Regions from separate parts of the Paenibacillus sp. GCM10028914 genome, predicted to be linked through region 1. Evidence: riboswitches for the same ligand, from Rfam matches in the RefSeq annotation. Region 1 holds a riboswitch; the other holds the start of a gene.

The links. Region 1 has a riboswitch for S-adenosylmethionine ahead of ACFQV5_RS04860 (methionine ABC transporter ATP-binding protein). Riboswitches for the same ligand answer to the same signal wherever they lie in the genome.
Region 2: linked by a shared signal. The riboswitch ahead of metA (homoserine O-acetyltransferase MetA) and the one ahead of ACFQV5_RS04860 (methionine ABC transporter ATP-binding protein) in region 1 are both predicted to bind S-adenosylmethionine.

The regions. Positions count from the first base shown of each region.
Region 1 is NZ_JBHTFO010000006.1:31,459-48,110, reverse strand. It holds gene mqnE (aminofutalosine synthase MqnE) at 1-715, shown strand, start outside; gene ACFQV5_RS04890 (NAD(P)/FAD-dependent oxidoreductase) at 799-1,857, shown strand; gene ACFQV5_RS04885 (YuzB family protein) at 1,873-2,103, opposite strand; gene ACFQV5_RS04880 (NifU family protein) at 2,185-2,430, shown strand; gene ACFQV5_RS04875 (SDR family oxidoreductase) at 2,561-3,334, opposite strand; gene ACFQV5_RS04870 (MetQ/NlpA family ABC transporter substrate-binding protein) at 3,477-4,295, opposite strand; gene ACFQV5_RS04865 (methionine ABC transporter permease) at 4,370-5,038, opposite strand; gene ACFQV5_RS04860 (methionine ABC transporter ATP-binding protein) at 5,038-6,054, opposite strand; SAM riboswitch class I at 6,157-6,301, opposite strand; gene ACFQV5_RS04855 (Cthe_2314 family HEPN domain-containing protein) at 6,412-7,131, opposite strand; gene ACFQV5_RS04850 (COX15/CtaA family protein) at 7,419-8,351, opposite strand; gene ACFQV5_RS04845 (thioredoxin family protein) at 8,532-8,876, opposite strand; gene ACFQV5_RS04840 (DUF2515 family protein) at 8,997-10,349, shown strand; gene ACFQV5_RS04835 (putative polysaccharide biosynthesis protein) at 10,449-12,074, opposite strand; gene ACFQV5_RS04830 (DUF456 domain-containing protein) at 12,125-12,604, opposite strand; gene ACFQV5_RS04825 (Cof-type HAD-IIB family hydrolase) at 12,614-13,360, opposite strand; gene ACFQV5_RS04820 (peptidoglycan D,D-transpeptidase FtsI family protein) at 13,580-15,649, opposite strand; gene ACFQV5_RS04815 (transglutaminase domain-containing protein) at 15,765-16,652, opposite strand, start outside.
Region 2 is NZ_JBHTFO010000017.1:465,144-481,795, forward strand. It holds gene ACFQV5_RS19600 (putative sporulation protein YtxC) at 302-1,240, opposite strand; gene mqnC (cyclic dehypoxanthinyl futalosine synthase) at 1,428-2,561, opposite strand; gene ACFQV5_RS19610 (aminotransferase class I/II-fold pyridoxal phosphate-dependent enzyme) at 2,715-3,932, opposite strand; gene ACFQV5_RS19615 (aminotransferase class I/II-fold pyridoxal phosphate-dependent enzyme) at 3,929-5,113, opposite strand; gene metA (homoserine O-acetyltransferase MetA) at 5,151-6,068, opposite strand; SAM riboswitch class I at 6,198-6,329, opposite strand; gene corA (magnesium/cobalt transporter CorA) at 6,773-7,708, shown strand; gene ACFQV5_RS19630 (HRDC domain-containing protein) at 7,769-8,776, opposite strand; gene ACFQV5_RS19635 (DUF3055 domain-containing protein) at 9,031-9,333, shown strand; gene ACFQV5_RS19640 (FtsX-like permease family protein) at 9,400-11,349, opposite strand; gene ACFQV5_RS19645 (ABC transporter ATP-binding protein) at 11,339-12,100, opposite strand; gene ACFQV5_RS19650 (sensor histidine kinase) at 12,199-13,206, opposite strand; gene ACFQV5_RS19655 (response regulator transcription factor) at 13,199-13,894, opposite strand; gene ACFQV5_RS19660 (Gfo/Idh/MocA family protein) at 14,004-15,308, opposite strand; gene ACFQV5_RS19665 (ROK family protein) at 15,545-16,438, opposite strand; partial or broken gene ACFQV5_RS19670 (hypothetical protein) at 16,443-16,652, opposite strand, start outside.

The DNA of each region.
Region 1 (16,652 bases):
TTCACTTAAAGCCCTTAATGAACGTTTTCCCGATGTGACACTAAAAGCTTATACAGCAGCTGAAATCGACTTCTTCACACGAATCAGCGGTCTTAGTATAAAAGAAGTGCTCCAAGAGCTGCAAAAAGCGGGACTCAAGTCGTTAACTGGTGGCGGTGCTGAAATATTGTCAGACCATTATCGCCAGAAAATGAAAGTCGATAAGGCCAACGTCGATGAGTATCTTGAAGTGCATCGCACTGCACATAAGCTTGGTATGAAAACACATACCACAATGCTGTATGGCTCAATCGAGAGTCACGAGGATCGTATCCGTCATATGCTGCAAATTCGAGATTTGCAGGATGAGACGAACGGCTTTATGGTATTCATTCCACTATCCATGCAACCAAAGAACAAGAATGCAGGCATCATGCGTCGTAATTCGGCTTACGAAGATCTGAAGACAATTGCAATTAGCAGGCTTATGCTAGATAACATCGACCATGTAAAAGCATATTTCATCAATATTGGTGCTCAATTAACTCAAGTCGCTCTGAGCTTTGGGGCATCGGATGTTCACGGTACGATATTGAAAGAACGAATCAGTCATGCAGCTGGTGCATTAACACCGGAAGGCTTAACACGTAAGGAACTGATCTGGCTCATCCAAGGAGCAGGCAGAATTCCGGTTGAACGCGATACATTCTATAACGAAATTAAGGTATACGAATAAGAGGTTCCAAATAAAGGTTATACGGTTAATGAGGTATTATAAACAGCTCGGTTTTCTATTTCTATAGAAAGGAAGACACTTATATGAGAAAACTCGTCATACTCGGCGGAGGATACGGTGGTCTTGCCTTAATTCAAGAATTATTCAGCAGTTATCTACCTCCCGATCTGGAAGTGGTACTCATTGATCGGATGCCATATCAAGGTCTTAAAACGGAATACTACGCATTAGCAGCAGGAACCGTTGCTGATACAGAGTTGCGTGTTAAATTTCCAACATACGATAAACTGAGTATTCATTATGGGGAAGTTACTTCTATCGATCTGAATTCAAAGCTTGTGCATTTATTCAATGATGACCCAGTCGAATACGACCAACTTGCCATTGCACTAGGATGTACAGACCGATATCATGGAGTTCCGGGCGCTGAAGAATTCACCTGCAGTCTGCAGTCGTTTTCCGGAGCAAGGGAAACCTATTTACGTTTAAATAACCTTAAACCGTACAGCCAGGTTCACATCGTCGGCGGGGGCCTAAGCGGAATTGAGCTTGCTTCCGACCTGCGAGAGAGCCGGCCTGACCTTAATATAGCGATTCTTGACCGCGGAGCTCGTGTCCTATCTTCATTTCCAAACCGTCTTTCAGCTTATATTCAAAGATGGTTTCAAGAGCATAATGTGGAGATCCTAAGCGGAGTTTCTGTATCTAAAGTAGAGCAAGATGTTGTCTACAATATGGATCAAGCGATTCCAACCGATTTGACCGTTTGGACAGCAGGAATTCAGCCTGTTTCTGTTGTTCAAAACTTGGATTTGCCCAAAGACCGCAGTGGACGAATTCTGCTTAATGAGCTGTATCAAGTACCCTCCCACCCGGAGGTATCTGTTATAGGTGACTGTGCCAGTCTTCCATTTATGCCAAGCGCCCAAGCAGCTGGTGCCCAAGCTGAACAGATTGGGCATGTACTTAAGGCAATATGGAGAGACGATACTCCGAAAGTTCACCCGCTTAAATTGAAAGGCACGCTTGGTTCGCTCGGGAAGCATGCGGGTTTTGGTTTGATGGGGAACACTTCTGTTATGGGACGCGTCCCAAGACTTCTTAAGAGTGGTGTACTGTGGAAATCAAAGCGTCACTTCTAATAATAGGATCTGTGATCATAGCTCCTCGATCTCCTTAAGCTTCTGGAGAATGGCATGATACAGCTCTTCAGCTGTAGCGGCCTCAACGATTTCGTCATTTACCAAAGCAAACGGTGCTAAATAACATTGCCCGCAATTGGTAAGGCAGCCATATTCGACAATATCATACTTATCCATAAGCGGTTTTAAAGCTTTATCTGTACCGAAATGTGCATTTCCTGCACAAAATTCAATAATGGGTCGCATAATGATGTCCCTACCTTTAGATTGGCGTTTTATTTTAAGCGTTTATGTACTATAATAAAGGGAGGAAAGGAGTTGAACAAGATGAGCGAAAACGCACAAAGCACCACATATGATGAAGTGGCTGAAGTGCTCGATAAGCTTCGTCCGTTCCTGCAGCGCGACGGCGGTGACGTGGAGTTGGTCGACGTTGAAGACGGCATCGTAAAGTTGAAATTGGTAGGTGCCTGTGGTAGCTGCCCAAGCTCCACCATTACTTTGAAAGCCGGGATTGAGCGTGCCCTGGTTGAAGAGGTAGAAGGCATTCAAGAAGTAGTACAAGTGTTCTAAAACCTATATACACAAGTAGAGATTACTCCGTCGTCCTGCTAGCAGGCAGACGGAGTTTCTGCAAAAAGAGTCTTGGTTCCTATGGAAACCAAGACTCTTTTTTTGATTAGGTATAAGAATAACCCTCGTTCTATTCAGGCAAAATCCGAGGACGAATAGGATCTAACCCTCCAGAAATATCCATAATATTCCCTGTAATAAAATCTGATTTCTCTATGCAGAGAAACTCAATGACCCTGGCAATATCCTCACCGCTTCCAGAACGCCCACGAGGGGTAAATCCGTCTGCTATGCCAGCCACCTCATCAATGGTCTTCTCTTTATTAGCTCCTCGAATATCTCCGGGACATACCATATTTACCGTGATCCCATACGGTGCTTCTTCTACAGCTAGTGTCTTAGTAAAGGAGACAAGCCCCACCTTCGCAGCTGCATATACGGAACGGTGTGGCCACGACCTCGCTTCACCGGCATGACCGAAACCAAAGTGAATAATTCGTCCCCATTTTTTGTCTCTCATGGAGGGTAGAACAAGGTGATCAAGCAGCATCACACTGGTCAGATTCCCATTAATCAGATGAACGATTTCGTTCCGTTCATATTGGGAAAACAAACGTCGTTCCCGGATAAAAGGTCCCGCATTGTTGACCAGAATATCAATAGCTCCCAATTCATTTTCCGTTTGGTCTACAAGGCTGTATAATTGCTCTTCTACGGCGATATCTGCCTTAACCGCAATGGCCCTAACACCCATTTCTTCAATTTCTTTCTTAAGAGCATATGCTTCTTCTCTGCTGTTAACAAAATTCAGCGCAATATCGCATCCCTGACGAGCCAGTGTCAAGGCAGTCATTTTGCCCAGTCCTGTTGCACTGCCAGTAATTAGTGCCACTTTTCTATCCAAGATCTTCCCTCCCCCGTACATACATATCTGTCTTCAGTATAAAAGATTTAACCTCTCCCTACAACTTGATGAGTTCATCGATCCTATGCATAAAAAAAGCCCTTGAACATCAAAGTTCAAGGGCTAAACAGCGTTATTCAATTTAAAATGCTGGGAAAACCGCACCTTTAAATTCTTCATCAAGATATTTTTTCACGTCATCGGAAGTCAGAGCTTTAGCTAATTTCTGAATCGCTTCGGAATCTTTATTATCTGAACGTGCTACGAGATAATTCGCATATGGGTTTTCTTTATCCTCAATAAAGAGCGCATCCTTAGTAGGATCAAGATCAGCCTCGAGCGCATAATTCGTATTGATGATCGCCATATCCATTTCGTCGAGCATGCGAGGTAGCATTGCCGCTTCCACTTCTTTAATCTCTAGATTTTTCGGATTTTCAGTAATATCTCTTACTGTAGCTTCCAGTTTGCTCTCATCCTCCAGCTTGATCAGGCCATTCTGAGCCAACAATGAAAGCGCACGTCCCGCATTGGAAGGATCGTTAGGAATAGCAACTACAGCTCCATCTTTTAACTCTTCAATGGAGTTAATCTTTTTAGAGTAAGCACCCAATGGTTCTATATGAACGGCTACAACAGCAGCAAGATCCATCCCCCGCTCTTTCACTGCACTATCCATATGTGGTTTGTGCTGAAAAAAGTTAGCGTCAATTTGCTTTTGTTCTAACTGCTGGTTCGGAAGCACATAATCCGTAAATTCGACGATTTCAAGCTTAACGCCTTCTTTCTCAAGTGCCGGCTTAATATGTTCAAGAATCTGAGAATGCGGTTCAGGAGAAGCGCCTACACGCAGTGTTACACTCCCGTCACTTCCATTCGAATCTGTTGCAGGCTTCTCTCCACATGCAGCTAACACGGCTACGAGTGACAAACTAAGAAACGCTAATACCCATTTTTTCATAATATTTCTCTCCCTCCAGATCGTGAATATTTCTATCTCGCCTTTCTTAATGCCATAACATCCATGCCTTTTCGCTACTTCCTTGTAAAATGTCGCACCATTCGATCGCCTGCCATCTGCAGCAGTTGCACTAGAAGTATCATCAAGACAACGGCGATGATCATCACTTCGGTTTCATAGCGGTGATAACCATACTTAATCGCCAAATCACCAAGACCGCCTCCACCTACCATACCCGACATTGCCGTGTAGGAAACAAGGGTAACAATTGTGATGGTCATTCCCGCCAGTAAACCTGGTCTTGCTTCGGGAAGCAGTACCCGCCAGATGACTTGACGTGTGGACGACCCCATAGCATGCGCAGCTTCAATGACACCTTTATCTACCTCATGAAGTGATGTTTCAACTAATCTTGCAAAGAATGGCGCTGCTCCGACAACAAGTGGCGGGATCGTACCGAGAACACCATAAGATACACCCACAATGGACTTCGTAATCGGAATCATAGCTACAATCAAAATGATAAACGGTACGGAACGAAGAATATTTACGACAAATGACAGAATAGAATATCCGAAACGCACCCATTTGGATGAAGAGCGCGCTGCCAGATATAACAACACGCCTATTGGAAGACCGATCAAAAATGTAAACAGTGCGGATGATGCCAACATCTTTAGAGTATCCAGTGTCGCAGTGACAAACTCATCCCAATTCACTTCGGAAAAATCAAGTCCGAACATCAGTCCATCACCTCCACATCAAGTCCTTGCTCCAATAGCTTCTGTATTGTCAAATCAATCGCCTGCATATCCCCTTCAAACCGGACAATCAATTGACCGTATGGCGTATGCTTGATCGTAGAAATTGTACCTTGCAAAATAGCAAAGTTTACACCCGTTTCACGCACCGTGTGGGACAGCGTTGATTCATAAGTTTTGGAACCTAAAAATGTAATCTTCGCTGCTCGGAAAGATTCAGCGTGAGGTGCGTGAATAGCTAATCTCAGTGCTTCTCCGCTATCCGTTTCATTACGAACGAACTCCTGAGTTACTTCGTGTTTAGGTTTCAAGAACACTTCCGTAACCGGACCTTCTTCAACAATTCCACCCTGATGAATCACTGCAACCCGATCACAAATTGTCTGAATAACATGCATCTCGTGGGTAATCAGAACAATCGTCAGATTGAAACGCTGGTTAATGTCGAGCAGCAATCGAAGAATTGAATCCGTAGTCTGCGGATCCAATGCGGATGTCGCTTCATCACAGAGCAGCACTTCCGGATCGCTTGCCAGTGCTCTTGCGATACCTACACGTTGCTTCTGTCCACCAGATAATTGGGATGGATATTTATTACGATGAGCTTGCAGCCCAACCAATTCCAGCAGTTCACTCACTTTGCGTTCGATCTCTTCCTTCGGTGTCTTAATTAAGCGAAGTGGAAATGCAATATTATCAAAGACCGTTGCCGAAGATAACAAATTAAAATGTTGGAAAATCATACTGATCTTTCGGCGTTCAGCCTGAAGCTGTTTTTTATTAAGGGATGTCAAATTGACCCCATTCACCCATACCTCACCGGAGGTCGGGCGTTCCAGCAGATTAATACACCGGATCAATGTACTTTTTCCAGCACCGGAGTGTCCAATCACTCCGAATATTTCACCTTTTTCAATCGACAAGTTCAATTCGGATAATGCTGTCGTTAACGTTCCGGCTTTTCCGTACTGTTTTGTCAATCGTTTAAGTTCGATCAATTCCCAGTTCCTCCTATTCCCATTACATACGTAGAAATAAATAAAAGAGCCCTTTCTTTGCAGAATCAAAAAGGGCCCTCTTTACGTAAAGACGAATGCCTTTTCTCATCTGTCAAAACTGCATAACATTCGCAGTTTTGAAGGAATTAGCACCATGACACTACATCTGTTCAGACAAAATTGTCTGTACACTGCAGCCGGTTGCTGGGCTTCATCGGGCCTGTCCCTCCACCTCTCTCGATAAGAAAACATCGATATGAAATTAATATTGATATATTTCCAAAAAACAATTCAAGAATGCAATTAGTATAGAGTCTTTTCAGATGTTTGTCAAAAGGAATTTATAGGCTTATCGTCTTAAGAACTTACACCTTTCTTCGCCCAAAGATCATTCGTGTAGTGAAATGAAGCGGATAATGTTTTACACACCATATCTAGACCTTGCTTAAGGTCATCTAAATGTTTATCGAGATCCTCAAGCTCCACTTTATCATTGAGCCCCTGATGCCGCTGCCATAAATCATCCTGCATCTCAGAGTTCATATAGTGAACCTCAGCGTTTCTCCGTTTACGTAATGCATTCACTGCTGAATTATATTGTTCTTTAATGGACTCCAGCTTGTCCACCAGCTCTTCATGTGTCTTAGCATAACTAAACTGACGAAGCACCGTGAAATAGGAGTAATGAGTTTTAACTTTTGATGTATTAAGATCAAACAGTTCATTCAGAACTGTGCCAAGCTTATCCAGGATGGAGAATACACGAATAAATCCGTCTTTATAGAAGTACACATAACGTGCATACTCCCCTTGTTCCTGGATAGACATATCATCGACATACCCCGCCTTAACAGATTTACGGAAATGACATGCGGCAAACCAGCTTTGCTCCAATTCGTCCAGCGATCCAATCAATCCACGAGTCCAAATTTCTAGCTTGCGGAAGTCATGAGTCGGATCTTGATTTTTCTCGATCTCTTTTTGCAAAAGCTGCGTAGTCTTAACCATGGTTTCAATCGCGTCTTCAAGCAGACCCTCATTAATTCGGGGCGGCTCCCCGAGTAAAATCCGAAGCATGGCGTTCCCCCCTCAAGATTAAAGTTCTAAATTTCATGAATGTATACTATATAAGATTTTCAAATTACTCATTATTAAATATAAACAAGTAAGTGGCTTGGTTAAACGCTCTAGTGTTCACATTTAGAGTACTTGAGTTACCCGAGGTATCGATTTTTTCATGTATTTAAAATGCCCTTAACTAGCCCCTCTTCATTCTCTCTCCCCCATAATGCAACAAAATCCGCGACAAATGTCGTGGATTTTGTGAATTGAAATTATGTTGTATGAAATGATTCATATTGGGTTTATTTCGATACAGGCTTACTCAACTGCCATACTCTCACACTTAAATAACATAACACTCCGAACAAGCCGGATATGAGCAGCGTATGTCCTAAGGCTGCAAAAATATACAATTCGTCGTTATGGAGCGTTGCCATCAGCAATGGACCACTTAAGACTTGCATCAGACAGAGAATGACTGCTGTGATACCGAGCATCTGTATTTCACGATTATTTCGATTTCTCCAGAAAGCAAAATGCCCCATGATTGCTACCAGCAGTAGTAGAAGGGCTGCTGCCACCCTATGCATAAATGCAATCCCTACTCCACCTGAAAGCTCAGGTATAATTTCGCCATTGCATAGAGGCCAACCTGAACACCCTTCTCGTGAATCGGTATGACTGACAAATGCACCTATGTATACAACGATATATGAATAAATGGTTGTGCCCCAAACCAAGTTACGGAACGACTTACTCACCCGCGGCAAGTTTTCAAGTTTTGAGAGGTCTTTGGCCTGCTCAATTCTGCGCATCGCCAGCGCAAGCATGACAGAGCTCGCAAACGCAATGAGAGAAAATCCAAAATGTAATGCCATTACAGCAGCGGATTGTGGCACAAGAACTGCCATTGCTCCCATAATAGCCTGAAGAACGACAAATATCGCAGTCAAGACTGCATATGTAACAAGATCGCGCCGTGTACGTTTAAACATCCAGAAGGCTATCAATGAGGCTAATGCGGCTAAACCAGCCAATCCGCTCACAGCTCGGTGAGAATATTCGATCATCGATGACAACGTGTATGCAGGAATAAATTTTCCGTTACACAGTGGCCACTCCTGCCCACAACCCATACCAGAATCGGTCTTAGTTACAACCATGCCACCAAAGGTTGCACAGAACATGATTAAACATGTGAGGTAACTAAGCCATTTTAATTGTTTATCATTCACCATTTTCACCTGCTGCCCGTATTCATAATATATCAATCTTTGTCACAACTTATTACTAATAATATACAGTTCAATATGTATTATAACTGATTCATCCCCTCCGGTCATAGACCGATTGTGACAAAATGTTCAAAAATTAAAACACCGCTGACCTTGATCAAGGCGAGCGGTGTGATATTTTTACTTGTGGATCGAGTTATATACCTCTAAAGCGCGATCAAGAAAAGACTCAATCTCTTCCCGTGACTTGCGAAGTTTATTTACAAAACGGACCAGTTCACGACCATCTGTGTATGCTACGAAACTTGGTATACCCAGAATGTTTTGCTGCTGGCTTACGTCGCCTACCTGTTCAACATCGACTTCAACCAATGTTAATCGATCGGAATATTTAGTCTCTACTTCTGGCATAAACGGATCGATGAATCTACAATCAACGCACCAATCTGCCTTAAATACAGCTATCGTCAATCTTGGAGATTGAATAGATACCTGAAACTCTGCTTCTGAAGTAATCTTTTCCAAGAGAATCTCCCCTTCCGTCTGAATTCGTTCATCCTAAGTAGAGCAAAATGTTGAGTGGAAGTCAAATTTTAAAGGCATACTGACTTTAGGTTCACTGACATTTAGGAAAGAAGGTGCCTTATGAGCCATTCCGAAGATTGTAATACTCGCCAGCGATCCATCTGGTCGTTGCTGCGTTCTATTCCTCGGGCAGCTTCCGAAGCTATCAGCGGCTTTACTGCTTCTTGGACAGCATCCAGTGAGCTCAGGCGACGCCGAAAAACTCTAACTTGGAATGAAGGTGCAACAAGAAGTATCTCGCGTCTGCTTGATAAGACAGCCGAGGGCTGCCAGCGGGAACGCTACGGTCAAACCATGAAATTAGAACCTATACCTAAGGATCCTTCGGATGGAAACGAATTAGATTTATCCGAACCTGAACTTCAACTTGTGAAACAAATTCATGAAGCCGTAGCCGATGCTAATCTAAGTAATATAACACGAACACGTGCATATCTAGATCTTTACAGGGAATATCCCGAAATACACTGGGCATTTCTTGCTCACATGGTGTCAAGAAATGGTGGCTGGAATATGTCAGACATTAAGAGTGGGCTCATGTCTGACTTAACCGACAACGACTTTAAATATCACTTGTACCGTTTTCTTGAGCGCTGCAATGCTCTTATATTTCAGGATGCTTACCCACAATTGCTTCTATATAAACACAGCAAGCAAATGGAACGGAGCTATTTTCATCTGCTTCCCTATTTTCATGTCTCGGCATTTATGACTCCGTTCTGGGATCGATTTTGGATCGATCGGAACAGCAGCCTGTTGTCTGTCGCCTTAATTATTAATGAACAAAATTATATAGAAGATCGTGTCGTACAACATCCTTATTTTCGTAAACATGTTCTAGATCATCCTTCTTTTCGACTACATGAGCTTATGCGATTGAATCAAATTATCTTCCCACTGGGTGAAGTTCAGTGTAAAGGTAATCTATTCAAAGACCGAATTCTCCCTCTTCGGCCCTTAGTTGGTATGAGCTTAAGTCATTTTAACAGTCTATCGAGTCGAATTAAGATCGGTAAATCGCTGTATGCCATGTTATTCGGTTATGAGGATATTTATCAAGGTGTTCTTCAGTTTGCTCTGAGCACTCCCCATTTGGGGTCCCGTGCAGAATACTGGCCAGCATTATTTACCACCAAACCTGATCAAGCTATGAACTCTCTTGAAGAAAGCAATGAATTATTGCAATCTGAATGGCTACCAGTCAATCACCGTCTGTACAGCCCTTTACTCGAGAGCGTATGGCATGATACCGAATATGAGCCTATTCCCCGCTTTGATTGGTTCCAGGAGCCCACAATGCTGCGCCATTTAAGTAAGCCTATCCGGCCATTCCTTGTTGATATGACCCATGCACATCGGTCTGGGCTCGAACGAATCGCTTTTACTCACGATATGGACATACGTCTAAGCTAAGAATTTATTAGATACGTTCTGAAATGATGAAAGCTTACCCATACAATAAAACGGTTCTCCTTTAAAGGAGAACCGTTTTATTGTCATTATAATGAGATCCTAACCACGTTCGCGTAAGCGTGATGGCTGAAGACGCATGAGTGGGCGGAACAGCTTTTGCAACAACCGTGGATAGCTCGAAAGCTCTGACTGTCGCAGTACACCGAGCATGATAAGAAGAACTAAATAGATAACCACAACGACTGCCCCAACCAATAAACAAGTAATAAAGAAGGCAATCCGAGCCGGTATATAGTCTACCAGTTGGTTTCCTAATTGATTCACTACATATCCCGTACCTACAGACACCAGCACCGTAATAATAAAGCCTGTCCAGCGTGAACCCAGGATAGAGAACGGAACAATCGCTTTAATCGCACGTAAGTTAAGTGCCGTAATGACAAGGAAACAAAGTGACGTTGCACCGATAATCCCGTATATCCCGAATAACGGAGCAAGCAGCACACTTGCAACCAGCTTGATAATAATACCAATCATAACGTGAACCATAGAAATCTTAGCTTTTCCGATCCCAAGCAAGATAGATCCAGATGTCATCATAGTAATTTGGAATATTGTCCCGAAGGTGAGCATCGCAATAATCCCGCTGCCATTAAGAGAGCTAAACAGCAGACCATTAACGGAGTATGATGCAGATACCAAAGCGAGAACAATAGGCATCCCTGTCAAAATAGATATTTTGAGCGCAAGCGTTACTTGGCGCTGTAAATGATCCTGATCTTTTCTGGCAAAGGCAGCAGAAATAATAGGTATCAAAGATTGACTAAGTGCAATGGCTAGGATTGGAGGGATACCTGCTATACTTTGAGCTCGTGTACCCAACACCGCAAGAGCTGCTGTAGCCTCTTCAGCACCTATTTCACCGGTTAATAGCGGCTTAACGATCGAACCATCAATAAAATTGATAGCAGGAACGGCAAGAGATGATAGCACGATTGGAATCGACAAAGTAAAGATGGCTTTGTAAATTCCGCCAAGTGGTATCGACTTATCAGGTCCAGGCAGCTTTAGTTCACGATCTTGACGACGTAGCTTCATCGCAAAAAAGATCATTACACCAAATGCAGCTACACTTCCCAGCACTCCACCGAAAGAAGCACCCGCTGCTACCCAGGTATCATCATAGCCCATGCGCACGAGAATATATGCAAGCCCAATCCCCGTTAAGACACGAGCAATTTGCTCAACGATTTGCGATACTCCACCTGCGGTCATAAAGTTTCTTCCCTGAAAATAACCGCGCATCATTGCAATTGTTGGGAAGAGTAACAATGCTGGTGCCAAAGCCTGAATAGCCGCTGCTGATTCAGGCACCTCTGCGACATAGGTAGCGTAATACGGCGCTACGAAATACAGCAAGAGCGTCATGACAACCCCAGCACCAGCGGAAAAGAAGAGTGCCGCCTGGTAAATTCGTTTTGCTTCTGATGGTTTATTCAATGCATACCGTTCAGACACCATTTTACTAAGTGTGCTTGGTATACCTGCCGTTGCCAGAGCCAACAGCATTAAATACACATTATTGGCAATCGTAAAGGAAGCATCCCCTACGTTATTAAGCAAATGCTCCAGCGGTATCCGCTGAGCCAATCCCAATACTCTGGCCACCAATGCAGCTGCGGCAAGTATGATTGTACCTCTGATGAAAGTCTCTTTCTTTGACAAGTAAGTACCCTTCTTTCTTCCAATAGGCGACCACTAATGCAGTTTACGCCTTAAAAAATCCAAATAAAGAATATAATAATCATGGCAAGCTGCAGAACGATTTTAACGACGATGCTACTAAACAGACCGAGCACCGATCCCAATCCTACTTTAACCGATTTTCCAGGATTAGATCCAGCCAAGATCTCACCAATAAATGCTCCGATGAATGGCCCGATAATCAGACCAAAGGCCGGAATAACAAATGGACCCACAATCAAACCAATGGTACTTCCCCAGATGGAAGCTTTGGATCCACCTAGTTTCTTAACTCCCCAAGCATTTACTGCGTAATCGGCAATAAACAGAACGATCAAGATCAATGTCTGAATAATCCAGAACATGGTGCTATAATGCTCAAACGTAAAGAACCAGCCATAAACGAACAATGCTAAATAAATGGCTACTACACCCGGTAGAATCGGATAAATAGCCCCGGCCATTCCGACCACGAATAGTGCAATAACGATAATCCAACCTAGTATATCCACGCTAAACGATCACTCCCCGCACAAAATATAATCGCGAATAACCTGGACAATACCGTCATCGTTGTTGCTTGCTACGACTACATCTGCCTCATCCTTGACGGTCTGCTGTGCATTTCCCATAGCAACACCCAAACCAGCCTGTTGAATAGCCGCTAAATCATTAAGGCTATCACCTACAGCGACTACCTGAGACATTTGAAGTCCAAGAAGCTCACAAACTTGCTTAATCCCCTCTGCCTTGTTGATACCCTTTGGATTAATCTCGAAATTATATGGTGATGAATTGGTAATCTCAAGACCATCCAGTTCTTGAAGTTTCATTAGAATATGATGACGCACATCATCATTATCATTATGATAACCAAACTTCAACCATTCTTGATTTTCGATATCGCCCGTCCATGTTTCCCTGTTATATAACGTATCCACCGTATACGCCCAAAACCACGAGTCAGTTTCTTCTGCAATAGCATGCATTTTTCGAACGAGTTCTACATCAAGCAATGCCCGGCGGTATAAATCATATGGTGCACGCCATACTTCACTACCATTCACCGTAATCATCGGGGTTGTAAGTTCCAGTTGCTGAGCGTAAGGATATGCACTCGAAAATGCACGACCTGTAGACAAGCATACATGAACTCCATGACGAACTGCCTCTTTAATCCATTTCACAGTTTCCGAAGAAATTTCGTTATCATCCTGAAGCAATGTCCCGTCCATATCCAATGCCAGTAGCTTATATTTATGATTCATGACTTTATCCCCCTCTAGGTCTGATCTCTTGTTTAAACATAACGCCATTTTACCACAAACCTTTTCACCCTTACACTCGGACCTATCAGAAACGATTACTTTGCCTTTTACCAACTGATAAAGGAGTGATTACTGTCCGATAAAAACCTGTTTATCTCAAAATAAAAGCAGGCCAGGATCAAGTCCCAACCTGCTTTTTAGTTTTTGTAACCTAGAGATTTATTCTGTACTTCCAGCATCACTTGCATTCTCATCGCTAGTTTCAGTGTTTTTAGGATGCGGCGTGCCGTCTAAACCGTATACTTCATCGTACGCATCAAAGATTTTACGAGCTACAGGTGCAGCACTATAAGCACCAAATCCACCTTCTGGGATAATAACAGCTACTGCGAGTTTCGGATTTTCCCTTGGAGCGAACCCGATAAATACCCCGTTATCGGTTTGGATTCTCTTGCCGTTGATGTATACATCCTGCTGGGATGTACCTGTCTTACGAGCAAAATCATAACCGAAGTCAGCAAATGAAGGCACTTGTGTGTTCATCCCCTTGATAACTTCATCCCAGTACTCATCAGGGAACGTCACTTCATTTAGAACTTCACGTTCAAATTTCTTAACGACGTTACCTTCCTGATCCTTGATTTCGCTAACCAACTGCGGTTTGATACGGACTCCACGATTAGCGAGTGTTGTGGCATACTGTGCCAATTGCATCGTGGAATATTTACCTGATTGGCCAAACGAAGCAAAGGCCAATGCAGCGAGCGGACTACCCGCTTGCTCAATATTGGTGTATTCGATCGTACCTAGAAATTCACCTGGAAGCCCAACTTCCGTAGAAACGCCAAGTCCGAATTCCTTCATGTATTTATCCCATACATTTATACCCTCGGCACCGTATTTATTGAACAGCTGTTTACCCACCATATCAATCATAAAGGCGTTAGAGGAGTTTTGAAGCGCAAGTGCTGGGTCAATCAATCCAAAAGCTTTCGACTGTGAGTTACGAACTTTCGTTTTATCTCCACCAAATTCCGCATACCCTTTGTCATAATAATAACTATTCACACCGAAAAATCCTTCGTTCAGTCCAATCAGAACGCTTAAAGGCTTTACCGTAGAACCAAGCAGCAGAACGGACTCCAAATTGTTAGCAGAACGGCCCGAGCTATAAGGACTGATTGTACCATTTCCCATGGAGGAAGTGACCTTATCCCATTCCTCTTGATCAGCCCCATCCTTCCATACGTTCGGGTCATAGTCAGGAATACTTACCATAGCAACAATGTTACCAGTATCTACTTCCATCGCAACGGCATAACCCGTTTTTGCATCTTGGTGAGTTCGACCCGAGAATGGAGTGGTACGTAGCCATTCCAGCTGATCCACTACCGCTTGCTCTGCTTTCATTTGAATTTCTTTATGAATGGTAGTGTATACATCATTCCCCTTCTCAGGTGCAACAAGGGTTGGCGTACCATCAATCATATTTTGCGGATTGATCGGAATACTCATGTACCCATTCTTCCCACGAAGTTCATCCTGGAACATCATTTCCAAACCATCGTACCCAACCCATTCAGTTTCCGTATATTTCAGACCCGGGTCCTTCTGGTCCTTATTCGCTTCGTCAATTTCCTTATATTTCTCTTTAGTCTTAGCACCTTTAAACTCTTTCAAGTACCCAATCGTTTGCACGGCCACAGTATCCTCATCATAATACCGCACATTCTCTTCAACGATCTCTACACCTGGAAAATCATCTTTATTCTCAATAAAGTAAGCAACTTCATCATCCGTGAGTTCTCCCTTGATTCTCCGTGGTTCATACCCACCCTGTTTCTTAGAATCAAGATCCAGTCTCTCGATAATATCTTCCACAGTCAGCTCTTCAGCATCTGCAGCGCCATGCTTCTCAAACACCTCATACATTTTCTCGGCAAATGCTTCAATCTCAGGAAGATTCTCTCTCCCTTTCTCCGTCTGACTGTTATAGTTCTTGAGCAGCGTAACATAAAGCGCGTTGGAAGGCTTAGAGTAAGCCAGCGGTGTACCCGATGCATCAATGATGCTTCCACGGATCGGCTGCAGCGGAAAGTTCTTCGTCCGCCCACCCGTTTCCTGCTCCGTCAGTTCAGGACCTTCCACGAACTGCAAGAACGCAAGTCGGACAATGATGACACAAAATATAATAAACGTACTGAAAAAGAACAAGTTAATCCTTAGATTAAATTGACTCCCGGCATCTCCTTCATCCTGCTTCCGTTTGTCCGATTTAAAACCTTTCAAAGTTGTCTTCTCTCCTTTGTTCACTTTCACATAAAATCATCTTAACATAAACCTTATTCATGATTCATCTTTCCACAAAGTGACATAGCTAATTTACGGGTTTCTAGCCTCATCGCTAAAAACTCAGTACATGCTCTTTGATATGTGTTTCATTAAATCGAGGTGAGTTAAACCAGTTCCCGCTTTGCGCCCACGTTGGGTCAAGCGGTATCCACTGCTGTTTCTCACGCAAGTAAACCTCATTCCAAGCATGAGGTCCGTAACTGCCCTGGCCGTCGTATCCCCGTCCTGTAACGACACGAACCTTTAAATCTTGGGATCGAGCCATCATAGCATAAAGTCTAGCATAATCGATGCACACACCGGATCTTGTATCATAGGTATCCTGAGGGGTTTGTTCACGCCAAATCCTCTGCTCTTCGTACAATTTAACTTTATCATAATCATAAGAGACCCTTGTTCCAACCCAATCATAAAGTTTACGAGCCTTTTCCTCGTCTGTTTCTGCTCCCTTTACAACATGAGCAGCAGTCTGCTCAATTCCTTCTGGAATCGCGTGATCCACAACCTCATACTTCTGTTGCATAATTCCATTTAGTTCTTCTTGAACAGACTGAGTAAATACAGGCAATTTTTCTCGAATCAGAGAACCGGATAGAGGCTCGATAACCGCCTGTGCTCCTTGTTTATATACTGGAGATGACTCTACATAACGACTGAATGAATGATCAGGATAAAGACTAACCCATATAAAAAGGATCGCAATAACGATAATTCCTCGTACAGCCCCCATCACCACACCAATTCCTGCTCCGGCCATACGACTAGCAACTGTTGCTGGCTTCTCATCTCTAGAACCAAACAATCCCAGTCGCCCTCCTATCGTCAACGACACCAACAGACGAAGGATAAATATAATCAGACTATAACTGATCATAAAGAGAACCCCAAAGCGAAGTAGTGGAAAATCCGCCATGGAATTCACAAATGTATAGTATATTTG
Region 2 (16,652 bases), on a different contig from region 1:
CGCAAAGGGACGAGTGTTATACTCGTGGTTCCACCCTAGTTCGATCTTAAGCAGCTTACAAGAGGCTTTAGATAAGCCAAGCACTACATAAGATCCTTCGTTGGCATTGTATAACGGCAATGAACCGGCGAAGCCTACTCTCATCTGAAACGCTAATCCCACGTCTCATATGTTTCGACAACGCAGCTACAAAGGGGTAAATCAGGTGGCGTACCGAAGGAAATTACAGCCAAGTTTCCTCTCTCTGAACGGCAATACCGACTTGACTCATGTCTTTGTCGATGCTTTTCACGTGAATTTATCAGTTATTATAATCCCGCTTAACCGGGAACGTCAAGTCATCATTCGCTACACTCCCCAGAAAGGAACTGCACTCCAGGCAACTGCAACAAACTTCCGCCCGATTGTCGAAAATATGAGCAAGTGTACTTATTACGGGAAGTTCAGGCTCCCTTGTATGAATAATCATACGTGCAGGCGATACGGAAATAAGCGTGCTTACGACCATATCTTCGATTTCCATATCCTGATCTAATCGCTCCATTACCATCCCTTCATCCCTTACTTTTTCAATCGGTCTAAGGTTACCGTCCAGTAGAAGAAAATCCTCTTCTCCCTTATGAATCACGTGAACCAGAGGCATAAGCGGTTCCTGAAAATACACAAAATATTTAAGTAAACTAACAAACTCCTCATATTGCTGATCCATCATAAATTCATCCACAGCGTACTCAGCCAATTCCCTTAGCTCCTGCAAATAAGCCTGCATTCTAAAGGTCATGTAGCCATCTAAATTCAAATCCGGTGACTCTGTCAAGCAAGCAAAAATGCTCTCTCTCAGCTTCCTTCTTCGCTGCTGCGAATAATCTTCTGAAGTGTTATCATCCTTCGCAAGAAGCATTAAATACCACTGTAGTACCCGCTCAGCTTCTTCTTCATCATTAAATTCAAACTCTGTCATCAGCAACCGAGCTGCAAGATCCTGCTCCTTCTCTTCAAGGATGTAAGCCGCTGCCGCTTCGGACACTGATCTGCGTACCATTTCTGCAGATGAGGACCACGCCGTAAGCTGTAGTTTGCCCGAACACGACCATATGACCCGATCTCCAGAAGCGCTGAATGAAAACTTCAGCTGCTTGCATTGTTTATGTAGCTCTTTCTGCTTGTCTGATAAGATACGGTAAAATGCTTCTTTTTCACCGTCAGTCTGTGTATTGACCGTTATGCTGAATAGTTCCATGGAATCGCTCCTTTCGGGTTCCCTGTTTAAGTATATGGGGACCGAAGGATGGATATACGGAACTCCTTAGTGGAAAGCTCTGTTAATCGTTGTCGTCGGATCATGGCAAAACATAAAGGCCCTACCTAACCGTAAACGAAGACGGAAGGCAGGGCCTCATTAAGACACGATAGTATGAATAAACGAATTAGTTCTGCATTACAAAATCGCGTTCAATCGTACTGTTGTCATTAAATACACGAAGAATGTCATACTTTGTATTACGCTGAGCAGGAATATTTCCAGTTTCGCGAATCAGCTCCAAGATGGATTCAATGTTCACTTTATGCACAGCTCCAGCGGAAGAAACAACATTCTCTTCCATCATGGTGCTGCCGAAATCATTACAGCCATATGAGAGAGACAGCTTGCCAACTTCCGGCCCCATCGTTACCCATGAAGATTGTAGATTTGGCACGTTATCAATAGCCAGACGACTAATAGCTACCGTCTTCAGGTAGGCTTCTGGAGTCTCACGTTCGCGCTTCAGATTGGTATTATCCGGTTGGAAGGTAAAAGGTATGAAAGCAAGGAACCCTTTAGAATTCCATCCATTCTGAATGCACTCATCCTGCGCTTCTCGCACACGGAGCAAATGAAGTGCTCTCTCCTCCATCGTTTCACCCAAGCCAATAACCATGGTTGCGGTCGTGTTCATACCGAGCTTATGCGCCGTCTGCATAACATCCATCCATTGACGCCAGCTGCCTTTCAGCTTGCTGACCTTCTGGCGAATACGGTCGTCCAAGATTTCGGCTCCGCCCCCCGGTAAAGAATCAAGTCCTGCGTCCCGGAGTTCGCGAACAACTTCTTCCATGCTCAATCCGGACACGTCCATCATCTTCACAATCTCAGCTGGTGAGAAGGAGTGCATTGTTATATTAGGGAACCGATTCTTGATTTTCCGGAGTAAATCCGTATAGTAGCTGAACGGAAGATTAGGGTTCGTTCCGCCCTGCATTAGTATCTCTGTTCCATTTACGTCTACGGTTTCTTGGATTTTCTGTAAGATTACTTCATCCGATAGAACATATCCTTCTTCGTGTCCGGGTCTGCGGTAAAAGGCGCAAAAGCGGCAGTAAACATCACACACATTCGTATAGTTTACATTTCGTCCGATTACAAAAGTCGTTATCGGATCAGGATGCAGCCTTTTGGTCATAATATCAGCAGCATGTCCAATCTTCTCAATCTGGTCACTTTCAAAAAGAGTTACTGTATCTTCGAGATTCAAACGCTCGCCACGCAGCGCTTTATCCAGAATACTGTCAACTGTACCCATTTATAGGTCCTCCCTTATCATAGCTAAATGACAATGAATTCTACTTGCCCATGTATTATGTTCTTCACCTATTATCTATTTCATCGTAACACATAAAGGAACTAAAAAAAAAGACATCCCTATGATTCAGGGTGCCTTTTCAAGAGATCATTGCTATCTGTTTACTTCCAGCGCCTGATCCAGATCAGCAATAAGGTCGTCGATATCTTCTAATCCGACTGAGAAACGAAGAAGTCCGTCCGTGATCCCGCGCTCATGGCGTACTTTCTCTCCCATTGCTGCGTGTGACATCATTGCAGGATACGAGAGAATACTCTCTACTGCACCCAAGCTTACAGCTACGAGCGGAAGCTTAACTGCGTTAAGCACCTGCTTGGCCCGTTCACCAGAACCTACATCAAATGAGACGACTGCACCATAACCACTGCACTGCTTCTCGTGGATTTCCCGTCCGGGATGATTTAATAGGCCTGGATAATACACATGATCAATATCACTCCGGCCTGTAAGCCATGCTGCCAGCTTAGCAGCACTTTGCTCACTATGTGCCATACGAGCACCTAGCGTCTTCATACCTCTCATGAGGAGCCATGAATCCTGTACACCCAATACGGTTCCAAGACCATTCTGAAGCTGTTTCAACTGTTTAGCGAGCTCTTCGGTTCGAGCCACAGCTAGGCCTGCAAGCACATCACTGTGCCCGCCAAGAAACTTAGTCGCGCTATGAAGAACAATATCCACGCCTTGCTCAATCGGTCTCTGATAGTAAGGCGTCATAAATGTATTATCAAGAATCGTTAATAGTCCATGTTCCTTAGCCCAAGAAGTAACCGCCCCGATGTCGGTAATCTTCAGTGTTGGATTCGATGGAGTTTCCATATAAACAGCTTTGGTATTTGGTTTGAGTGCTGCCTTTACCTGTTCAAGATCTGTCATATCCACGAAAGTGCATTCCATACCCATACGGTTCAGGATACTTGTCAGGAGCCTGTAAGTCCCTCCATATACATCCTCTGTTACAATAATATGATCTCCTGCTGACAAAATCATAAACGTACTTGAGATTGCTGCCATACCGGATGCATACGCAAACCCTTGAACTCCACCTTCTAGTAATGCAATATAATTCTCCAGTACCTGACGTGTAGGATTGCCTGATCGGCTGTAATCATGCTGTGGCGGATGATATATATCTTCATGATGGAACGTAGACGCCTGATACAGAGGTACGCTTGATGCACCTGTTGCTGTATCAATCTCTCCTCCAAAGTGAAGGAGTTTGGTTTCAAACCGAACCTGATCCAAACTTCTCTCCTTTTGTTCCTTGTTTCCTGATTTGCTTGAATGTCCATTCTGGTTGTCTAGGCTCATCTGTCTGCTCCTCCTTCAATTTCAGCAACTGCTGCATTTAGCGCAGCATCCAAATCTGCAATCAGATCATCCACGTGTTCAATACCGACGGAGAATCGAAGCAATCTGTCATCTACACCAACGGCTTCACGAATCTCCAGAGGGATATCGGCATGGGTTTGAACGGCCGGGTAAGTCATCAATGATTCTACTCCGCCAAGACTCTCAGCAAAAGCGATCAGCTTGATATGACGCAAAATAGGTTCAACATACTTGGCATCCTTCACTTTGAATGAAAATATGCCCGTATTTCCGCTAGACTGCTTCTGTTGTACTTCGTAGCCCGGATGATCAGGAAGTGCCGGATAGAAAACATCAGAAACCGCAGGATGCTCTTTCAGGAACAACGCAATTGCTGTCGCATTGCTCTCGTGACGCTCCATGCGTAAAGCCAGTGTCTTCATCCCGCGCATCAATTGGTAAGAATCTGTCGGACCGAGCACCGAACCGATTGAGTTATGTAAAAAGGCGATCTCCTTAGATAATTCTTCTCCCTTGGTAACAATTAACCCGGCAAGCACATCGTTATGGCCTCCTAAATATTTAGTGGCGCTGTGAACAACGATATCTGCTCCAAGCTCAATCGGTCTCTGGAAGAATGGCGTCAGCAGCGTATTATCTACGACGCTTATTAAGCCGTGATGACGAGCCCAACTACAGACCGTTTCAATGTCTGTGATCATCATAAGGGGATTCGTCGGCGTTTCAATAATAATTGCTTTCGTATTCGGTTTTCTTGATTGCTCTAACGCATCCATGTCATTCGTATCCACATAGGTAGCAGTGATGCCATAACGAGACAATATTTGCTCGATTAAACGGTAGGTGCCCCCGTATAAATCCAAAGATACGATAAGATGATCACCTTGTCTGAAAAGAGCAAATACGGTCTGTAATGCTGCCATACCCGAGCTACAGGCAAATCCGGCATCGCCGGATTCCAGTGCAGCCGCCGCTTCCTCTAGTACCGTTCTTGTCGGGCTTTTCGTTCTTATATAATCGAAACCTGTACTTTGACCTAGTTTAGGATGACGAAATGCAGTTGCTTGATAAATCGGGAAATTTATTGCACCCGTAACAGGCTCCTCAACAGATCCAATCTGAGCCAGCCTACTTTCAATCTTCAAATTATTCTTCTCCACAATACCCACTCCTCCTTAAATTACGTTCTTTCGCTCTCTATATTTGCGGTCCGATATCATAAGGTGTTTCTTGATATACATAGTAATTGAGCCAGTTAGAGAATAATAAATTAGCATGAGCTCTCCAGACTGAAGGCGGTTTGCGAGTCGGATCATCTTTTGGATAATAGTTACGTGGAAGTGCAATATCCATACCTTTGGCTACATCTCGCTCATATTCCCATCTAAGCGAGTCAGAGTCATATTCTGAATGACCTGTCACAAATATTTGTTTTCCATCCTTTGACGCTACCAGATAAACACCGGCTTCTTCGGATTCAGCTAATACCACAAGCTTCTCCGCTCGCTCGATGTCTTCTCGCCGAACATCAGTATGCCGGGAATGTGGTGCATAGAACAGCTCATCAAACCCCCGCAGCAGCTTAACGTTTGGCTCGTTTACTGTATGAGGGAACACACCGAAGCATTTCTCGGACAAGCTGTACTTCGCCACATCATAATGATAATAAAGACCCGCTTGAGCGGCCCAACATATATGGAGCGTTGAAGTTACATTACGCTTGCTCCATTCAAAGATCTCTTTGAGCTCATCCCAGTAGTTTACATCTTCGAAATCCAACTGTTCTACTGGAGCTCCCGTGATGATCATACCGTCAAAACGGCGATGTCTGACTTCTTCAAACGTTTTATAGAATGACTCTAAATGTTCTGCCGGAGTGTTTTTAGAAGTATGCGATCCCGGATGAAGCAGCACAACATCTACTTGGAGTGGGGAATTACCGATCAGTCTTAGCAGCTGCGTCTCTGTTGTCTCCTTGGTTGGCATCAAATTCAGAATGGCAATTCGCAGCGGACGGATATCCTGTTGAAAAGCTTGGCTTTCATCCATTACGAAAATGTTCTCCCCAGCAAGAATTTCCTTTGCAGGCAGTGTGTCTGGAATTTTAATCGGCATCATTATTCCTCCTTTAGGTTAATAAATAGTCATACTGCATAAAACAACATAAGAGATTGCCAAAGTATACAAAAAAATGACCTTTCTGTGATGAAAGGTCATATATACGTATACGTAAACTATGCGCCTCTCTCATCTGTCAGACTGCAGCGATCCTTAGTGTTAAGGCCGCGTACCTCCTGCAAGAATTAGCACCGTGCGATGTTGCCGCCGGTTGCCGGGTTTCATAGGGCTAGTCCCTCCACCTGCTCTTGATAAGATTTCGCGTTATGAAGTTGTTTGTTTCCTAAATACTATTGATTATTACTTTAAATCAAGAACATTTTTTCGTCAAGAAGCTTTGAGCTAAAAAAATGGAACAAATCACCTGTATCTTCCATACCCTGTACAAGGATGAATCACATGTTAATTCCACCTTGAAAGGTTATAACCACGGCGTTATACTAGATTGGTGCTAATTAACCATATGAAAGAGGTGACATGGAAGATGGACGGTGACCCGAGCCAGAAGCTGGATGTAAATGACGCAAAACCGCATAGGACCAAGATCAGCTCACCGGTGGCGGGCAACGTTATTTTTCGTGCGCTCTTTTAGATGCCCAATGCCGAGTCGTGCAGAGTTTCTGCCCGGCTAATACCGGTAAGCTGATACCCTATGCCTTGATTCGAAATGCGCAAGCAGTGAATTAAAGGAGTGATATCAGATGAAAATCCGGTTGGTAAATTCGGGTGTTTTCACCCCGATAGACAATATTGAAACGACACTTACAGCTCCACCAGACGGATTTTACTGGATTGACGCTGATGTTGAAGACTTGGCGGAACTCCAGCCCCTCTTCAATCTACATGACTTGGCTGTAGAAGACACCCAGAGTGATGAAGAGCAACGTCCAAAGATTGAAATATATGAGAACCACTACTTTATTGTAGTAAACAGCATTCGATTTGATGATGAGGAGATCTTCCTTCGAGCTCTGAATATTTTCCTAGGGAGACATTTCATCATTACCGTAACAAAGCAGAAGATCAATGAATTACGCGCTGTAAAACCACTTCTGTGGGAAGATGAAGCCAATTCACCTGACCGATTTCTGTACATCCTGATGGACTTGGTTACAGACAATTACTTCACGGTAGGTGACCGAATCGAAGCGCGCATTGATCAGCTTGAAGAAGATATTCTCATGCACACCAAGAAATCACATCTGAACGAAATTATCGGTCTTCGAAGTGAAATTCTATGGTTGAAAAAGGTACTTGGCCCTCAGAAAGAGGTAATCAATACACTGAATAAAAAAGACCTTCGTCTGATCGATGATCAGCTGCAAAAATACTTCAGCGACATCTATGAGAATGCCGTGAAAATATCCGAAACTTTTGAAACCTACCGCGATCTGATGAGTAACCTTCGAGAAGCTTATCAGTCCAGTATTGCGAACCGTGCGAACGAAATCATGAGGGTATTTACGGCAATGACCACGATCTTCATGCCGCTTACGGTTATTACTGGAATATACGGGATGAACTTTGAGTTTATGCCCGAGTTGAAATGGAAATATTCCTATTTTGCGGTTATTGGACTAATGATTTTTCTTGGATCCGGCATGTTTTATCTGTTCCGCAAAAAAGAATGGCTATGAAATATCAAAAAAACGGGTATCCTTCTTTATTCATTAAAGGGTAACCCGTTTTTTTATATGTCACACTGCGCTACGCTTCTCAATCGTTTGCCGTCTAAAGCGTATACGGATAAGGCGGAGCCGTTCATACAATCTTTCCATTCCACCCTGAGCTGCTGGCTCCTGACCATATACCCGCTGCATTACAGGTTTAAGGAAGGTATCACCGAGATCCTCAAACGCTTTCCAAATGGCGGAATGCTCTGTTTCCGGCAAACTCTCGAGCTCCAAACGGATTAAAAGCTCCATATCGTACCCTTCCTTTTCAAGCACTTCCATCTGTTCAACTAGCTCCCTCCGTGACATGCTGGTCTTCTCCGCCAATTGATCTAGTGATAAACCTTCTGCTATGCCCATTAACATCACCCGACCCATGCGGAATTCTTCTAACTCTTGCTTGTATTTGTGTTCTTTCTGCTTGTAGAGCCAAGACAAGAATTCATCTTCTTTCAACTCACTAAATACCCAGTCCAGAGGAAAAGAGGTTGTTCGTTCTAAGCGTATCGTCATTTCAATCCATTCATCCCCATGTTCTGCCGCCTTGTTCGCACCAATCCCTGGTAGCTGAAGCAATTCCTCCACTGTTTGCGGCACAAAAGCGCTTATCAAGCGAAGTACACGGTTACTCGCTATAAAGTAAGGTGCCTTTCGTCCAGCTGCCGCTTTTCTTCGGCGCCACGCGCAAAGCTCCGTATACAACGCTTCAGAACCATATAGCTCACTATAACATTGCAGTTTCTGTGCAGCATGGTTTCTTCCCTTAGCATCCTCAGGTTCGTGGAATATCCCTTCAATTACAGGACGATATCCCTCACTGAGTTTCATGGAAAGACGATGACGGTAAACGCACAACAACTCACTCCATGAACTTCCACTGTACCAATCTTCATCTTTGGTATATCCGTCAGCTTCAAAGTCTCGCCAGCCGAGATGCCACACGCCTTCCTCTTCACCAATCCACACTTGTGCCGTATTTTCTTCACTTGATTCGTTCGTTCTGGACATCTGATTCATAAATACAATTTGCATCCCATGGCCTCCAATCATTGTTATCAACCGTATAACGCACGCTGTACAACGCAAAAAAGCACCTCTCCCGCCGTAGCGTCAGAAAGGTGCTTCCCTCAATTTGAATAAACGTTATACTGTTAAACAACATGATACCATAATTTGTAATAAGGTCAACTGGGTTGTTTATCTTAATTTCCCATATAGGTTGTCTTAGATTTTTCTTGTATAATGGACAACAAACATCATCTATGCAGAAGGAGTGAACCGCCGATATGACCGGGGAATCACGGCAACTTGATTTTTTATCCGATAGTACAGAGTCTACATCTACCCGATTCGTCACGTTCATTGGCCCATCACTCAAACGATTTGATCTGGCAGTGACCACAACGAACCTATTTTATGGGAAAAAGCTCGTAACCGACCTTCAGTTCGGAAGAACAGCCATATTGGCTAGCGACGATCTCGAACAAGACAATTACCTAGAGCGCACATTCAGTCTCAACCCAGAAGAAGCCGACGATTTACGTGAATTTCTAACACTCGTCTTAGGGGATGCCCATTTCACCGACTAAGAAGCTTAGGAAAAAGAAGAACCCTATCCTATTTCAGGATTTAGGGTTCTTCTTATGCATAATGAATTACAGAGCGTCTTTAATAATTCCTTTATAGAAAATAACCGACAACAACCCAAAGATAGAATAGAGAACTGTATAAAGCAGCATAACCAAGACCATAGGCGTCCATAATTCTGTTCCGAAGAAGAACCAGCCTGATTTTACAGCGAAATAACTATGAAACAGTCCCACGATGAGCGGTATGCCAAAATTAAAGATCTGTTTCATTTGAATGCCTCGAAGGAGATTTCCTTGTGTAAAGCCCAGCTTTCTCAAAATGGTGTAATTCGCTTTTTCCTCTTCCCCCTCATCCATCTGCTTGAAGTAGAGAATGCATCCAGACGTGATTAAGAATGTGAGACCTAAGAAACCAACGATAAACATCATTAATCCCATGTTCGTTTTCTGGTAGCTAATTGTTTCTGCCTGGGACCAGTTCGGCCCCTTACTATCCAAATCCAACTTCGTAAAAATATTTTCCGCTTCTTTAAGCTCGCTTCGATCTGTAATATCGAAACCGTAATATTTAGTGGAGCCCCCTTGAATTTCAGGATCCACATTTTGTACCAACTGTTCGAAGATGCTATGGTCCACGACGGCCGTTGGCATCCCGTGTGAGAAGTATGAGGAGACGACAGCACCTTTTTCTAGCCCACTCATATTCAGAGTCAAGGCGTCAGTACTTCCCTTGGTCTCTATCGTAATTTGTCCCTCATTTTTAATAGACATGAACTGTGTCACCGCATCACTCATACCCTTCAACAAAAACTCACCGGGAGCTATGTCCACACCAGAGACACTCTTATCGCTGACGAAAGGAAAGATCATTTCGCCCGAGTCATTAGCAGCCTTTTCAAGTCCAGATCCGATAATATCAGAAGCATCAACATTCATCTGGATCACATCGATTTCGACCTCAGTATATGCAATATCGCCGGCAGACAACGCTTCTGTGAAAAGATCTCGATCCTCTTGACGAACAATTGAGTAGTCGTTGGGCACGGTTTGCTGTGCCATTTTTTCTGCGGAATAATAAGAAATATAGCTTAGCGACAAAAGTCCGATCGCCAGTGCAGATACCGTCGTAATTACAGTCAATAATATCGCATTGGATTTCATGCGGAACATGATGGAAGAGAGGGAGAGAACGTCATTCAGTGACAGGTACCCACCTTTGCTCTTACGGATCGCATTAAAAATAAAACTTACCGAACCCTTGTAAAATAAGTAGGTTCCGATGATAACTGCTCCCAGGATCATGACCATACTCAAGAATAATTCGTTCATTTCAACCAAGTCACCACTAAACAGTCTAGTGGACACATAATACCCATAGAGAATAAGTCCAATACCGAGCAAGCCGATGATTATTTCCATAATGGACATTTTCTTTACTCTCGCCTGCGTTGAAGATACCGTTCTGAACAAGGATAATATGCTTTGTCTTCTAATGAATATAAAGTTCATAATCATGATGAGAATGTATACTCCAGCGAATACGAGTACCGTTTGAGTCAACGCTTCGGATGAAAAACGCAAGGTGGCATTCGCCTCCACCCCCGTAATTTTGAACAATATCATTAGAATTAGCCGGGAAACGGAGAAACCTGCAAAAATACCAATCAGCATGGAGCCGAAATATAAAATCAAGTTCTCTAAACTCAAAATCATAAATATTTTACTTTTCGTCAGTCCGATTAATTGAAACAGCCCAATTTCTTTACTGCGTCGTTTAATGAAAATGTTATTCGCATACAGAAGGAAAATAGCCACGATCGCGACCAGCAGAATCGAAGCAGCACCCAGTGCTGCTCCACCTTTGATTGACCCCTTGGCTTCATCCATAGACGGATCATACTGAAGGGTTACAAAGGAGAAATACAGCGCTACACTAAATATCAAAGCAAATACGTAGAGATAATAGTTTTTTATGTTCTTTTTCAAATTGCGAAAGATGATAAAATTAATGTTCATTTTGAACACCACCCAGAACACCTTGCGTTTTCATAATGTCTTTGAAAAAGGCCTGTCTTGTCTCCTCGCCTTTATTCAATTGTGTGTAAATCTGCCCATCTTTAATAAAGATGACTCTGCTGCAATAACTTGCAGCCACCGGATCATGCGTAACCATGACGATCGTGGAAGTCAGTTTCTGATTTAGTTCGCTTAATTTGTTGAGCAAATCTGATGCTGATTTTGAATCCAGTGCGCCTGTTGGCTCGTCCGCAAATATGATGCTGGGATCATGAATAAATGCGCGGGCAGCGGAAGTACGCTGTTTCTGTCCCCCTGATATTTCATTCGGATATTTGTTCGCAAGGTCAACAATTCCCAGCTCCGATGCTACCGTTTTAAATTTCTGATCTGCTGCTTTTTTCGATACCTTCTTGACAGATAGTGGGAGCAGTACATTCTCTTTGACCGTTAAAGTATCAAGTAGGTTATATTCCTGAAAGATAAAACCTAAATGATGCTTTCTGAATTCAGCAAGTTGTTTATCCTTCATGCCAGTAAATTCTTTTCCCTCAATGGTAATCGTCCCTTGACTGACTTTATCAATTGATGAGAGTACATTAAGCAGGGTCGTTTTCCCCGAACCGGAAGCCCCCATAATGCTCACGAACTCGCCCTTATCTACCGTGATGTCAATTCCCTTTAATACTTCTTGCTTATTAAATTTATTTCCATAGCTTTTGTAAATTTTATTCGCCTCTAGAATTACCAATTCGCTCACTCCTTTTCTTCATACATTCATCATAAATCACCCTACTCCCCTTTTCCCTCGATTCCCCGAACAAATTACAAAAGCATGTGACATTGTTGTCACATGCCTCTAATGCTTTCAAAATCATTCTTTTGCGGAAACGTCAGTGTACAGGTCGTCCCAACACCAAGCTTCGAGGTTACATCAATGGTGATATGTAAAGAACGAGCCACCTTTTTCGCCAAATACAGCCCCATGCCTGTTGCCGCATGGTCCTGATGCTTCGTCGTGGAAGTAAATCCTTTATCGAATATTCGAGGCAGGTCCTTCGGATCGATACCGCGCCCATGGTCCTTTATCTCTACAATAGTCTTGTTATCCTCATCAAAACGACTTTCAATAAAGATATCTGAATTCTCACTATACTTAACGGCGTTCGTTAACAGCTGTCTTAATATAAAGCCAAGCCATTTAGCATCCGTTAATACCTCAGGTACCTGAAGTGAGACATCAAAGCCAATCCCTTTTTGCATACACCATGATTTCAGTTCCTTAATTTCTTTAAATATAATCGGTTCAAGCAAAGACAGCTCTACATACAAATCATTCATGATAAAAGGAATTCGCTTTTGGTGAAGCTGTTGATCGAGCAGGAGATGGATTCGCAGCCACTCATACATTAATTGCCCCTTCAACGCTTCATCATTCATGCGCTCAATCATTAATTGCATGGCCGTCAGGGGTGTTTTCACTTCATGAATCCAAGATAACAGCTCATCCTTTTCCTGTTCCAACCCAATCAGATGCTGCGAAGTTTCTCTCTGATACCGTTCATTCAGCAGCGTCACGCTTGTTTCAACGATCTGCTCGAAAGGACTCTGTGCCTCCGTAATGCCCTCGATCCCGGTTGTTTGGTCCCAATCTTCAAGCCCTTTATAAAATTTCGTTTCTTTGTGATACCTTATAATAAAAAAGCTGATCGAAATCAATGAAGATAGAAACACAATGTAAACAACCGGCTTAAACGGAATAGCTGAGTCGATATACGCAACAAAGAGAAGCAGCAAATGAAAGAATACGAACAACAGAATCCAACTGCAACGTTCTTTTATATATTTTCTAACCATATGGTTGTGCCTCTTCCGTAGCCATGTAACCTTGCCCCACTTTGGTTTCAATATATGTATGAAGCCCAACAGTCTCTAGTTTCTTACGTAAGCGGTTCAGGTTGACCGTTAACGTATTATCACTTACAAAATGCTCATTATCCCACAAGCTCCTTATGATCTCTTCCCGACTTACGATTTGGTTCTTATGCTCAATCAGCACTTTTAGGATTAACATTTCATTCTTCGTCAATTCAATGGAAGTGTTATCAAAGGTAACAGTATTCTTTACATATTCTACAGTTGCCCCGCGCCATGTTTTCAGTTCGGTCCGTTCCGTACTATAGTTATAGACACGTCGAAGAATCGCTTGGATTTTGGCAATCAGCACTTCGAAATGAAAGGGTTTCTGAACAAAATCATCAGCTCCTAGCTGCATGGACATGACCATATCAGTCGGATGATCCCTTGATGACAGAAATATAATCGGTACATTAGAGTGCGCTCTGATCATTCGGCACCAGTGGAAACCATCAAATTTCGGCAGCTGGATATCTATAATGACAAGATCAGGCCCAATAGCCGTGAACTCTTGCAAGACACTTCCAAAGTCCTTGACCCCATAAACATCATAAGACCATTGAGATAATCTTTCCTGAACCTCTTTAAACAGACTTGCATCATCTTCGATTAGCATGATTTTAAACAAATGATCACCACATTATCTGATTTTTCTTGCATCCCTTACTTTTAATTATGTCCAAAAAAATAGGGATGTTCCCAAGGTCATTGATATGACTGTGGAGCATCCCCTTCCTCTATACCGTACAGAAACTGTTCATTCCATCTTTACCTGCTATATTCAAGCCACTATTCAATACCTCTCGGTACCGGGTAACCAGCTGACTAAGCTCCAGACACTGCCCATCACCCAGCCTTGATTCCTCAGCCGCAAAAGCCATCATATGGCTTTGCAGAGAAGCGGATGCTGAAGTTAATGAATTGCCTGTAAAGAGCTGAACTTGATCACAAAACTCTTGAAGCATTCGATCAGTACCCTCACGGCCCCCATCTTCAACCTGAATATCTGTACTACCTCCGTCTGCAAAGCTATAAACTGTAAACGACTGATTCGCCATGTTTCCTCTGATCTCTCCCCGCGTCCCCGAAATTTGCACAGTACGGGAACTGTCATGGGTGAAAGCAGACAATGAGAAGGAAGCTGTAGCACCATTTCTGAACTGCAAATTTACATTTTGATGATCGACAACATCATTGTCACAGTGATAGACGCAGCGCCCATAAGGCGTATGTGGAAGCAGATTTCGTATCATGGAATCAGACAGATCATCAGAAAAATGCTGTGCCCGGCGTCTTCCTTCTCCCATATAGTAACGATAATCGACATAACAGCAACTGTTCACATGCGGACATCCATCTGAACAACGTTCCGTTGCTCCTTCTGGCGCCTGATCTTTTCTAAAATGCAATAACGAACCGAAAGAACTAAGGCGAGTACATTCCTCATCCATTATCCAAGAAATTAAGTCCAGGTCATGACAAGACTTAGCCAGAATCATAGGACTTGCCGTCTCAGCTTTATTCCATTTACCACGCACATAGCTGTGTGCCATATGGGCATATCCGATATTTTCTCGTAACTGAATATCAACAACCTTGCCGATATCGCCGTTTTCAACAATTTTATGAATACCCGACCAAAACGGAGTGTACCGGAGTACATGGCAGATGGTTAGTAAACGGTTACTTTTTCGAGCAGTTTCCTCGAGCTCCAAACACTCTAAAGGTGATGGAGATATCGGTTTTTCAAGCAGGACATGGTATCCTTGCTGCAGTGCAGCCATGGCAACTTCAAAATGCATTCGATCCTGGGTACAGATCCAAACAGCATCTGCAAACCGAGGTTTCCGGAGCACATCGCGCCAGTCCTCGTAAACATGCTCATTTGGTATATCGTAATCTATAGCAAAAGAGGATCTTCGTATGGGATCCGGTTCTGCTACCGCTGCAAACTGTAATTGCTCAGGATGATTCCGAGCATAAGGTGCGTAAACATTAGCTCCTCGAACACCGGCACCAATCAAGATAGCCTTTATTGTCATATCGATTGCTCCTTGTGAGGCATAGATGCAAAAACTACATTCAGACGACATCCAGTAATCTTTCATAATATGGTATACCCGAACTCTATACGATTGTCAATTATATTGCAATCCCAAATTCCGTCGGATTTGCTTGTAACGTAACACTCCTCTTTAGTTCTCTATATATTTCATAAAAAAACAAACCGGCGGTTGAATCATCCCGCCGGTTTGTTTTTATGAGTCAATTTTTCTTCTTATTTTCCCGCTTCATCAGCAGCAAGCTTAGCCAGCGCCAATGCGCCGCACAAACCGGCATTGTCACCAAGCTTAGGCGATACGATAAACTGTGCAATATCTTCATTCAAACTCGGATGTGGTACATAACCTGCCAGCAATTCTTGCAGCTTCTTATGAATCATAGGGAACAGCTGCTGCTGCTTCATAACGCCTCCGCCCATAACGATTCTTTGTGGGGACAGAATTAACACATAATTCATCAGCGCCTGAGCAAGATAGTAAGCTTCCATCTCCCATGCAGGATGATCTGGTGTAAGTTCCGCTCCTGCAACACCCCAGCGTCTGCCAAGGGACGGACCCGCTGCCAAACCTTCCAGGCAATCACTATGGTAAGGGCAAGTTCCTTCGTACTTGTCCTCTGGATGGCGGCGAACAATAATATGACCCATTTCAGGGTGAGATAGACCATGAATCAACTTGCCGTCCACAACAGCACCTGCGCCAACGCCAGTACCAATTGTAATGTACAAACAGCTGTCAAGACCTTGTGCTGCGCCCCATGTATGTTCCCCAAGAGCAGCACCGTTTACATCCGTATCGAAACCAACAGGTACATTGAAACGTTCCTCTAGCGCTTTCACGACATTGTAGTTACTCCAGTGAGGCTTTGGTGTCGTAGTAATACAACCATATGTAGGACTTCCTTTTACGGGATCAATCGGTCCGAAAAAGCCCGCGCCAATAGCTTCTACTCCTTTACCTTCAAAAAAGGAAAACACTTGCGCCATTGTTTCCTCCGGCGTAGTTGTTGGAAAGCTGGTACGTTCGATAACAGTACCATCCTCCTTACCAATTCCACATACAAATTTAGTACCGCCTGCTTCAATAGCTCCAAGTATCATGTCAGTCATCCTCTCAAAGATGTAATTGTATTACTTTATGATTTTGTCGACATATTACGGTCTCTTCGACCGTTACCAGCCACACCAGTAGTATCCAAGAGAATAGCACAACCGTTCCTGTCCATTCCCAGGCCAGTTGAGTATCTCCGTTTCCTACAGCAAGATAAATGGCTGTTGGCAGCGTTTGTGTTTTGCCTGGTATATTTCCCGCCACCATCCAAGT